Regions from separate parts of the Desulfonatronovibrio hydrogenovorans DSM 9292 genome, predicted to be linked through region 2. Evidence: predicted binding sites of a transcription regulator. Region 2 holds the regulator's gene; each other region holds the start of a gene.
What was found. Region 2 encodes sigma-54, which starts transcription at its own class of promoters, with help from an activator protein. Its sites were predicted from a motif close to CTGGCACGGNNNNTGCTT; they were not measured.
Positions count from the first base shown of each region.

Region 1: the regulator sigma-54 is predicted to act here: its motif matches at 1,083-1,100, upstream of P771_RS0100720 (ammonium transporter).
Region 3: the regulator sigma-54 is predicted to act here: its motif matches at 1,248-1,265, upstream of P771_RS19210 (DUF5320 domain-containing protein).
Region 4: the regulator sigma-54 is predicted to act here: its motif matches at 912-929, upstream of P771_RS15970 (LeuA family protein).

Region 1 covers NZ_JMKT01000002.1:21,126-23,330, forward strand. Annotated here, with positions in the region: gene P771_RS0100720 (ammonium transporter) at 1-882, opposite strand, end outside; gene P771_RS0100735 (EAL domain-containing protein) at 1,351-2,205, shown strand, end outside.
Region 2 covers NZ_JMKT01000008.1:492,085-494,289, reverse strand. Annotated here, with positions in the region: gene lptB (LPS export ABC transporter ATP-binding protein) at 1-254, shown strand, start outside; gene rpoN (RNA polymerase factor sigma-54) at 370-1,812, shown strand; gene hpf (ribosome hibernation-promoting factor, HPF/YfiA family) at 1,846-2,205, shown strand, end outside.
Region 3 covers NZ_JMKT01000009.1:38,268-40,472, forward strand. Annotated here, with positions in the region: gene P771_RS0105260 (MBL fold metallo-hydrolase) at 1-408, opposite strand, end outside; gene P771_RS0105265 (CGGC domain-containing protein) at 408-776, opposite strand; gene P771_RS19210 (DUF5320 domain-containing protein) at 976-1,179, opposite strand; gene P771_RS0105285 (PP2C family protein-serine/threonine phosphatase) at 1,653-2,205, opposite strand, start outside.
Region 4 covers NZ_JMKT01000002.1:33,681-35,885, forward strand. Annotated here, with positions in the region: gene nifH (nitrogenase iron protein) at 1-509, opposite strand, end outside; gene P771_RS15970 (LeuA family protein) at 940-2,181, shown strand.

The DNA.
Region 1 (2,205 bases), on a different contig from region 2:
GGGTTCAGCAGTAATGGCCACCAGCCCGGCCAGAGCACCATTTAAACCCATGGTCAGATCAGCCTTGCCGAACTTGATCTGGGAGGTAATCAGGGCAAAGACCATGCCCGAAGCTGCTGCCAGGTTGGTATTGGCAAAGACCATGGCCACGGCATTGGCTGATTCTACGTCAGACACCTTGAGCTCTGATCCTCCATTGAAACCGAACCAGCCCATCCACAGGATGAAAGTCCCCAGGGTGGCCAGGGGCATATTGGCTCCAGGAATGGCGTTTATCTTCCCGTCCGGACCATACTTGCCTTTTCTGGCCCCCAGCAGGAGCACCCCGGCCAGGGCAGCTGAAGCACCAGCCATATGCACGATACCTGAACCGGCATAATCAGCAAAACCCAGCTCATCCAGGAAACCCCCGCCCCAGGTCCAGTAACCATGCACCGGATAAAGCACACCAGTCATGACCACTGCAAACAAAAGAAATGCCCAGAGCTTCATCCGTTCAGCCACAGCCCCGGAAACTACGGACATGGCCGTGGCTACAAACACCACCTGGAAAAAGAAATCCGAAATATTTGAGTAATACGGAGCATCAGCTCCTCCAGCCACCACATCAGCCACGGTATTGTCCCCGCCCACAAAAAAGCTGATGCCCGGGATGATTGAACCGCCTTCCCCGTACATGATATTGTACCCTACAATCATATACATGATGCAGGCAATGGAATAAAGACTTATGTTCTTGGTCAGGATTTCCACCGTGTTCTTGGATCTGACCAGGCCTGATTCCAGCATGGTAAACCCGGCCGCCATCCACATGACCAGCAGTCCTGAAATCAGGAAGTAAAATGTGTCCAATGCATAGCTGAGCTCAAGCAAGTGTTCCATCTTCATCTCCTCCTTAAAATGTTCATTTTTGTAAATTCAATCTATAAAAATCAAATCGGCGCCCTGGAATGGCTTCCAGCCAATCAGCCGGACATAAGCTGCTAACCTACCATATCAGCTGATATCTATTGACATAAATAAGAAAAGTATCCATGCCCAACCTCCTTGATTTATTTTTTCTAAACCCATGCCTCCCTAAAAAGCAATGATGATGCCAAAGAGGCAATATATTGAATTTTAAGACTTATCTTTCCCAGGCCCAAAATGACCTGACATTTTTGTAAAAAACATTGAAAGGGATGTGATGGTCCAGGCCGAGACTGCCATTCCAAAGCCACCCCCCGACCCCAGGGGCAAAGAGGGCCCAGCCCGGGAAAAGCCCTTGGCCCTACTGGACAATGGCCCGAACCTTGCTAGCCCCAAGCCTGAATCAGACAACCCTTATTTAACATTCAGGACTTCAGTATCATGCCCACCACCCCAGACTTGAACCTTGATCTTATAATCCGGAAACAGAGCCTGATGACCCATTTCCAGCCTGTGGTATCCATAAAAAAGAAAAAAATAATCGGCCTGGAAGCCTTGAGCAGGGGCCTGGATCCCATATCCGGAAACCTCGTCCAGCCCTGTCTTCTTTTTGCTGCTGCAGAGCATTTTGACAAAACAGTAGAAACAGACAGGGCCTGCCGAAAGGCCGCATTGACTGCATTCAGGCCGGTTCACCAGCAGCATCCGGACCTGCTGCTGTTCATCAACTTTGACACCTCAATGGTTGACAAGGGAATAGTGGGGTCAGGGAATTTCTTAAGGATGGTCAGGGATCATGGAATCGATCCCAGGAACATCGTCATTGAGCTGGTGGAATCAAGGGTCAGGGATTTTTCCGAGCTGTGCAGGTTCATTTCCATGTACCGGGAGCACGGCTTTCTCATAGCCCTTGACGATTTCGGGGCCGGCCATTCCAATCTGGAAAGGGTCTCAATCATTAAACCGGATATCATCAAGATTGACCGCTCCCTGATCAAGGACATTCACTCCCAGTTCTACAAACAGGAAATCATCAAGGCCGTGGTCAAGCTGGCTGATCAGCTTGGAGTCATGGTCCTGGCCGAAGGAACTGAAAACCCCCGGGAGGTCCTGAAATCTCTGGAATTGGGGACCGACCTTTTTCAAGGCTATTTTTTCGCCAGACCCCAGAATATTCTCGATGTAGATTTTGACAAAATTGAAGATAAAATCAGAGAGACTGGAGATGGTTTTTTCAAATGCGTCATTAAGAGGATCAAGGCCAGGAAACAAAAATTCAGCAACTACCAGGCCTTA
Region 2 (2,205 bases):
TTATTCTGCTTGACGAACCTTTTGCCGGTATCGACCCCATTGCAGTGGACGACATTCAGAAAATAATCCTCCGGCTGAAAGAAAAGAATATCGGCATCCTCATTTCCGATCACAACGTCAGGGAAACCCTGCGCATCTGCGACAGAGCCTCCATCGTACATGACGGGCAGGTCATTCTGGATGGAGTGCCTGAAGAAATCATTGCCGATACCAGGGCCAGAAGCATTTACCTGGGGGAATCTTTTTGCTTGTAATTCCAAGATGGATCATCATAATATATAATTATTCCGCCGGCCTCTTGATGCCTGAACATATCCTAAAGAACCAGAAGCGGATCACTAATCAACCTTTTATTTTCCGGATGAATCTATGGCCCTGGAACTAAGACAAAACCTCAAGCTCACTCAGCAGCTGGTCATGACTCCCCAGCTCCAGCAGGCCATCAAACTTTTACAGCTTTCCAGGCTGGAACTGCTGGAGGTTGTCCAGCAGGAACTGCTGGAAAATCCCATGCTGGAAGAATTACAGCCAGTTTCCGAGGAAGAGCAGGAAAGACAGGCCCTCAACGACAAGGACCAGGGAGCCAAGCTGACCAGCGAAGAAAAAGAGATCATTAATAACGCTGACTGGGAAGATTATCTGGGAGAATTTTCCAGTACCTCCAAGCAGTCCGGTTCAAGGGAATGGGAAGTACCAGAGGAAATGCAGAGCTATGAAGCAAGGTACTCTGCCAAACCATCCCTTGAGGGTCATCTCATGTGGCAGCTTCATCTCCAGAACCTGACTCCTGATGAAACCAGGATCGGAGAGGAAATTATCGGCAACATTGACTCCAGGGGCTATCTGAAGGCCACTGTCGAGGAAATCGGCCGGTCCTGCAGTGTTCAGGAATCTCTGGTGGATCAAGTCCTGGCCAAGGTCCAGAATTTTGACCCGGTTGGGGTTGCGGCAAGGGATCTCAGGGAATGTCTGATTATTCAGCTCAAAGCCTTAAATGAAACTGACCCGATTCTTATCGAGCTTGTTACCGAACACCTGGAAGACATTGAAAGGAACCGTCTGGCTCCCCTGCTGAAGAAATTCCGGATCAGCAAGGAACTCATGAAGGAGTACATTGAAGTCCTGCAGAGTTTGGATCCCTTCCCTGGCTCAAGTTACGGAAGCGAAGATGTAATATATATCAGCCCTGATATCTATGTATACAAATACGAGGACGACTTTGTAATTGTCCTTAATGAGGACGGCCTTCCATCAATCCAGCTCAGCCCTTTTTACGAGTCATTGAACCAGGCCCCAAAAGACCGGAAGAACAAAAAGGAAATCGACTACTTCCAGGAAAAAACCCGCTCAGCCATATGGTTGATGAAAAGCCTGCACCAGCGTCAAAGAACTCTTTACAAGGTTATGGAAAGCATCCTCAAATTTCAGAAAGAATTCTTTGTTCACGGAGTCACCAGGCTCAAACCGTTGATCCTTAAGGAAGTGGCCGAAGATATCAGTATGCACGAATCCACTGTAAGCAGGATCACCACCAGCAAGTATGTGTCCACCCCTTTTGGCCTGTTTGAGCTCAAGTTTTTCTTCAACAGTGCCCTGAGCATGGATAGTGGCGGAACAGTAGGTTCAGAGAGCGTCAAGGCTGCCATCAAGAAAATGGTGGCTTCGGAGGATCCCAAAAAGCCCCTGAGCGATGATGCCATTGCCACCAATCTTAAAAAAGAACTGGATGTGAATATTGCCAGAAGGACCGTGGCCAAGTACCGGGCTGCCCTGAAAATCCCTTCATCTTCCAGACGAAAAAAATTTTTCTGATTTTTATCAATCCATACAGAAAGGAGGATCAGCATGCAGATCAAATTCAACTTCAAGAATTTTGAGCCTTCTGAACATCTGAAAAAATACGCTCGTGAAAGATATGACAAGTTGTCCAAGTACCTGAGCGAGATCAATACTGCGGAGCTTCAGGTCAACCTTGAGGTAGAAAAATTCAGACACATCGCTGAGGTAATCCTCACAGCCAAGGACATCCATATTTCAGCCACTGAAGATACTGAAGACATGTATTCAACCGTTGACCTGAGCCTGGACAAGCTTGAGGCCCAGCTTAGAAAACAGCGGGGCAAAGTCAAAGACAAAAAGAAAAAGGCCAGGGAAAAGCAGGTCCGAATGGACATTGTCAGTTTCGGCCCGGTTGACAGCGGCAAA
Region 3 (2,205 bases), on a different contig from region 2:
CATGGTCGGTTTTGACACCCAGCATACCTGGATATCCGGAAGATCAGCCAGGCAGGCAAGGGTTTTTCTGGGCAAGCCTATTGACCTGACCTGTCCGTCCCTGTCCAGAGCGTACCTTGGGATTACTGCACCGGGATGAAGGTGGAGCACTGCTTTGCCAGCCTGTTCTGTTACCATGGGGATGCCTCCGCCGTGGTCGTAGTGTCCATGACTCAAGACCAGATGGCTGGTCTGGTCCAGATGGATACCCAGTTTGGCTGCATTACCGGCCAGAGCAAGACCCTGGCCGGTATCAAAGAGGATGTTAATGCCAAACGCTTTAATCCAGGCGGAAAATCCGTGCTCTGACTTCAGTCCGGGAGCTGCAGAGTTATCCACCAGAATGGTGATTCTGATTCTGTTGTCCATTACGGGCCGGCAAATATTTTTTCTGGAATATATTCGTGAGTTCCTGAAATAACCTTTATCCCGGCTTTGTTTTTTATTTTTGCGGTAATTTCATCAGCATGGGGACAATGGTCAGTTATACATGGGCTGATATGGACCCTGGTGGGCACTTCCTGCATGGGAGAGTTCCACAGCTTAACCTGGGCCAGTCTGGTGACTATGGTTGAACCTGGACAGTCTCCACAGCTGAGCAGACCCAGGATCTGGGCGTCCTTAGGATAATCCCCAAACTTTCCCTCCCGCCGGTTAAAGGCTACAAGACATCTTGAACACCCGATACAGACTTCATTCATGGCTCGCTTGCAGCCGATGATCAGTATTTTTTCCATGGGATCTCCGCATATTTTTATACTCAGGGTGGTGGCAGTCAGTTGAAGCTGTCTGCATCTCTGCAATCTTGATGGCAAAGTTCAGAATAATGGCTGGGCAGAGTTTGCAGTCCAGCCGGACAACTGCGGGATTACCCTGCAACAGCCTGTCCGGCCCGGATGCAGCACTTTATCATGGTTAAATGGCATTGGAAATGTTTCAGTTGCTCATCCTGGTATCCCTGAATCCTTGACCTGCTGCCCGGCCTTGTCCACGGCACCTTGCATGGGCGGACTTTTCTTGCCTCCTGGCTGGCCGGTCCGGAAAATCTCGGTCATTCTCCATTTTTTTACCGCAAAAACCTTCCCTCAAGCCTGTTTTTGGTCCCTTTCCCAAAGGCCCTGTCCTGTCTTTTCCTGGCATGTCTGTTCCCCCTTTAAGGTGTAACTGTTAGTTATGACCATGAACTGAACTCTGACTTTCCACATTAAGAGCACTAACCATGCCAGGAACAATCGGTGTTCCTGTCAATATAATTAACTGAAATTGATTAGTTATTTTTTATTATCAGAATCGGGACTCGGAAATGCGTTGCATTTATGAAATGGTTGCTGGAAGGTATAGTCTTAAAAATGAGCATGATGATCTGTTTTATCCTGTCCCAGGAACGGATGTGTTTTTAAAACACGTTATAGAAACAATGCTGACCAAAGGGCTGCTGGTGCAATCCGGGTCTGTCTGGTTGGGGACAGAACAGGAACCAGGACGTAAACTGGTTTAGTGAATACCAGTGGTAATTCTACTGAGTAAGCAGGAAAAGAGACCTGGTCAGGCTGAAAGGGGCAGGGTCCGGGCTGCAATGGAACTGGAAGCTCCCGCAGCCCGGGTCATGTCCGTTACTCCAGTCTGGCAATGGCCAGACACAGGTTATCTCTGCTGTTATTTTTAATGGCCTGTTTGAGCAGTATGTCAGCAGTTTCGTCCAGGGCCCGGGTGGGTAAAAATGCAGAAACCATCTGACTGGCCTGGACATGGTCATGCAGGCCATCGGTAGTCAGGAGGATATGATCCCCAGGTGAGAGTTTGATCCTTCCAGTATCTGGTTTCAAATCCGGACAGCCCAGGCACTGGTCCAGAATGTTTTTCATGGGATGGGTCAATGCCTGGGCCGGGCTTAATTCTCCGGTATTGATCAGTTCCTGGATAAATCTATGATCCTGAGTGATGGTTTCAAGAGAGCCTTTAACCCTCAACTGGTGGACCCTGGAGTCTCCCACATGAACCCATCCAGCTTCAAGGCCATCAACAGCCACAGCCGTCAGGGTTGTTCCCATGGGGTCACTGTCGGCCCGGGCAGTATTGAGGGCAGTAATCATCTCACCGGCCTTGCTTGCCACATCAGCCATCTGTCTCAGGTCTAAAGGAAACCTGGTTAGGTGTTTATTAATG
Region 4 (2,205 bases), on a different contig from region 2:
AACTTTTTGATGCCTTTGCAGATATTATTGGCTGCATACATGGCCATCATCTCCCCGGACACAACAATGTAGATTTCCTGGGCCTTGCCTTCCCGGATGGGCATGGCAAATCCTCCGCACACCACGTCCCCCAGGACATCATAAAACACGTAGTCCAGATCCTGGTTCTCTTCATATGCACCCAGCTGCTCTAAAAGATTGATGGATGTAATTATGCCCCGGCCTGCGCAGCCTACCCCGGGCTCAGGTCCGCCCGATTCCACACATAGAGATTCGCCGAATCCGGGCAGCCGGACATCATCCAATTCCACGTCCTCACCCTCCTCCCGGAGGGTATCCAGAACAGTCTTCTGACTGAGACCGCCCAGAAGAAGCCTGGTGGAGTCGGCCTTGGGGTCGCAACCCACCACCATGACCTTTTTATCCAGCTCCACCAGCCCGGCCACAGTATTCTGGGTTGTGGTGGACTTTCCGATTCCCCCTTTTCCGTAGATTGCAACTTTACGCATTAGTAATTCCTCCTGGTTTGAATTTACCTCTCTAAAAGGCAAAGGACGTGCCATGCTGACCACAACCGGACATCCCGGAGATAACTATCTTGTTTTTATTGTTTTTTTATCATTATCTTCAAAACAGCTTCAGCCTCTGCCTCTATAAAAGACTTCAAAATTGTAGGTCAGACCGACAAAATAGAAGAGTCTGTGTAGTACTCTGGTCCATCTGCTAAGGGCTGCTCAAAATACGGGGCTGCTTTGCTTAAGACTTGACAGAACCTGTAAATCAATGGATGAACCGGATCTTCGTCATGAGCGCCAGTTTGGGAACCAAGGCCCAGCAGATCAGGATGACCGGAAGATTGGAGGGCAATCAGACCGGATCCTGGAGCAGGAGCAGAAACCTGGACCGGAATCGCGGCACAAATATTGCTTTAAGAAACTTATGCTTATAGATACCACTTTAAGAGAAGGTGAACAGCGCTTCGGCCTGTACCTCGGCAATCAGGCCAGACTCAGGATCCTCAATCTGCTGATCAAGATGGGTGTGGATGAGGTGGAAGTGGGACTGGCCGGAGAAGACAGCCAGCTGCGGGAACTTATCAATTACACAGCCGCCTTTGATCTGAAGCCGGAGATAAGCGTGTGGGCCCCGTTCAGGGTAAAACACCTGATAATGGCTGATGCCCTTGGTCCGGATATCATCAATACTGCCCTGCCTGTTTCTGATTTACACATTGAAAAGAGACTGGGGCTGAACCGAAACACCCTTTTGCAGCGTCTTGAACAAACCCTGAGCCAGGCCGGAGAGATGACCGCCAGGATTTCCCTGGGGCTTGAGGATGTATCCAGGGCTGACCCCACCTTTGCCCTGGACACAGCCAGGATGGCCAGGGATCTGGGCGTATGGAGAATCAGACTCTCGGACAGTGTGGGGCTGTTTGAGCCGACCAGTGCTGGCCGGATTATTGCCGGGTTCAAAAAATCCCTGAACATGCCCCTTGCCTTCCATGGACACAACGATTTTGGCATGGCAACAGCCAATGCCGTGTCAGCCCTTTCAGCTGGATGCGATTACTCAGATGTCAGTGTTCTGGGAATAGGAGAGAGATCAGGCATTGCCCGGCTGGAAGAGGTCTTGGCCTGGCTGGTTTTCAGGACAGACCACCAAAAATACGATTTGACCTGGCTGCCCGGCTTGAGCGATCTGGTGGCAGACCTGGCTGGAATCAGAATAGACGAGCACCGGCCCATTGTCGGTTCAAAGATATTTCACGTGGAAAGCGGGCTGCACGCAGACGCTCTGTACAAAAACCCTGAACTATTCGAACCTTTTGCCCCTGAACAGCTGGACTTGAAAAGAAAAATCCAGCTGGGGGCCAAAAGCGGAAAAAGTGCTGTCCAGGGCAAGCTCAAGGAGCTTTTCATGGACTATGATCCGGGCCGGCTGGAAGCCCTGGTTTCTGTGGTCCGCCAGGAAGCAGGTCTGAGAAGAGCTCCTTTGTCCGACACTTCGTTCAAAAGGATATGCAGGGAAGTTGAAAGACCGCCGGCCAAGGATTTAACCCTTAAAAATCCTTTGATAATACAGGATGTTCAAGCTGATGAGTCCGACCTGAATGCTTTTTCCTGCCCATCAGGAAAAAGCTGCAGAGCCCTGGCTGAAACCTCCAGGTCCAAGGCATGAACTTGTCCCCCATCAATCAGACCG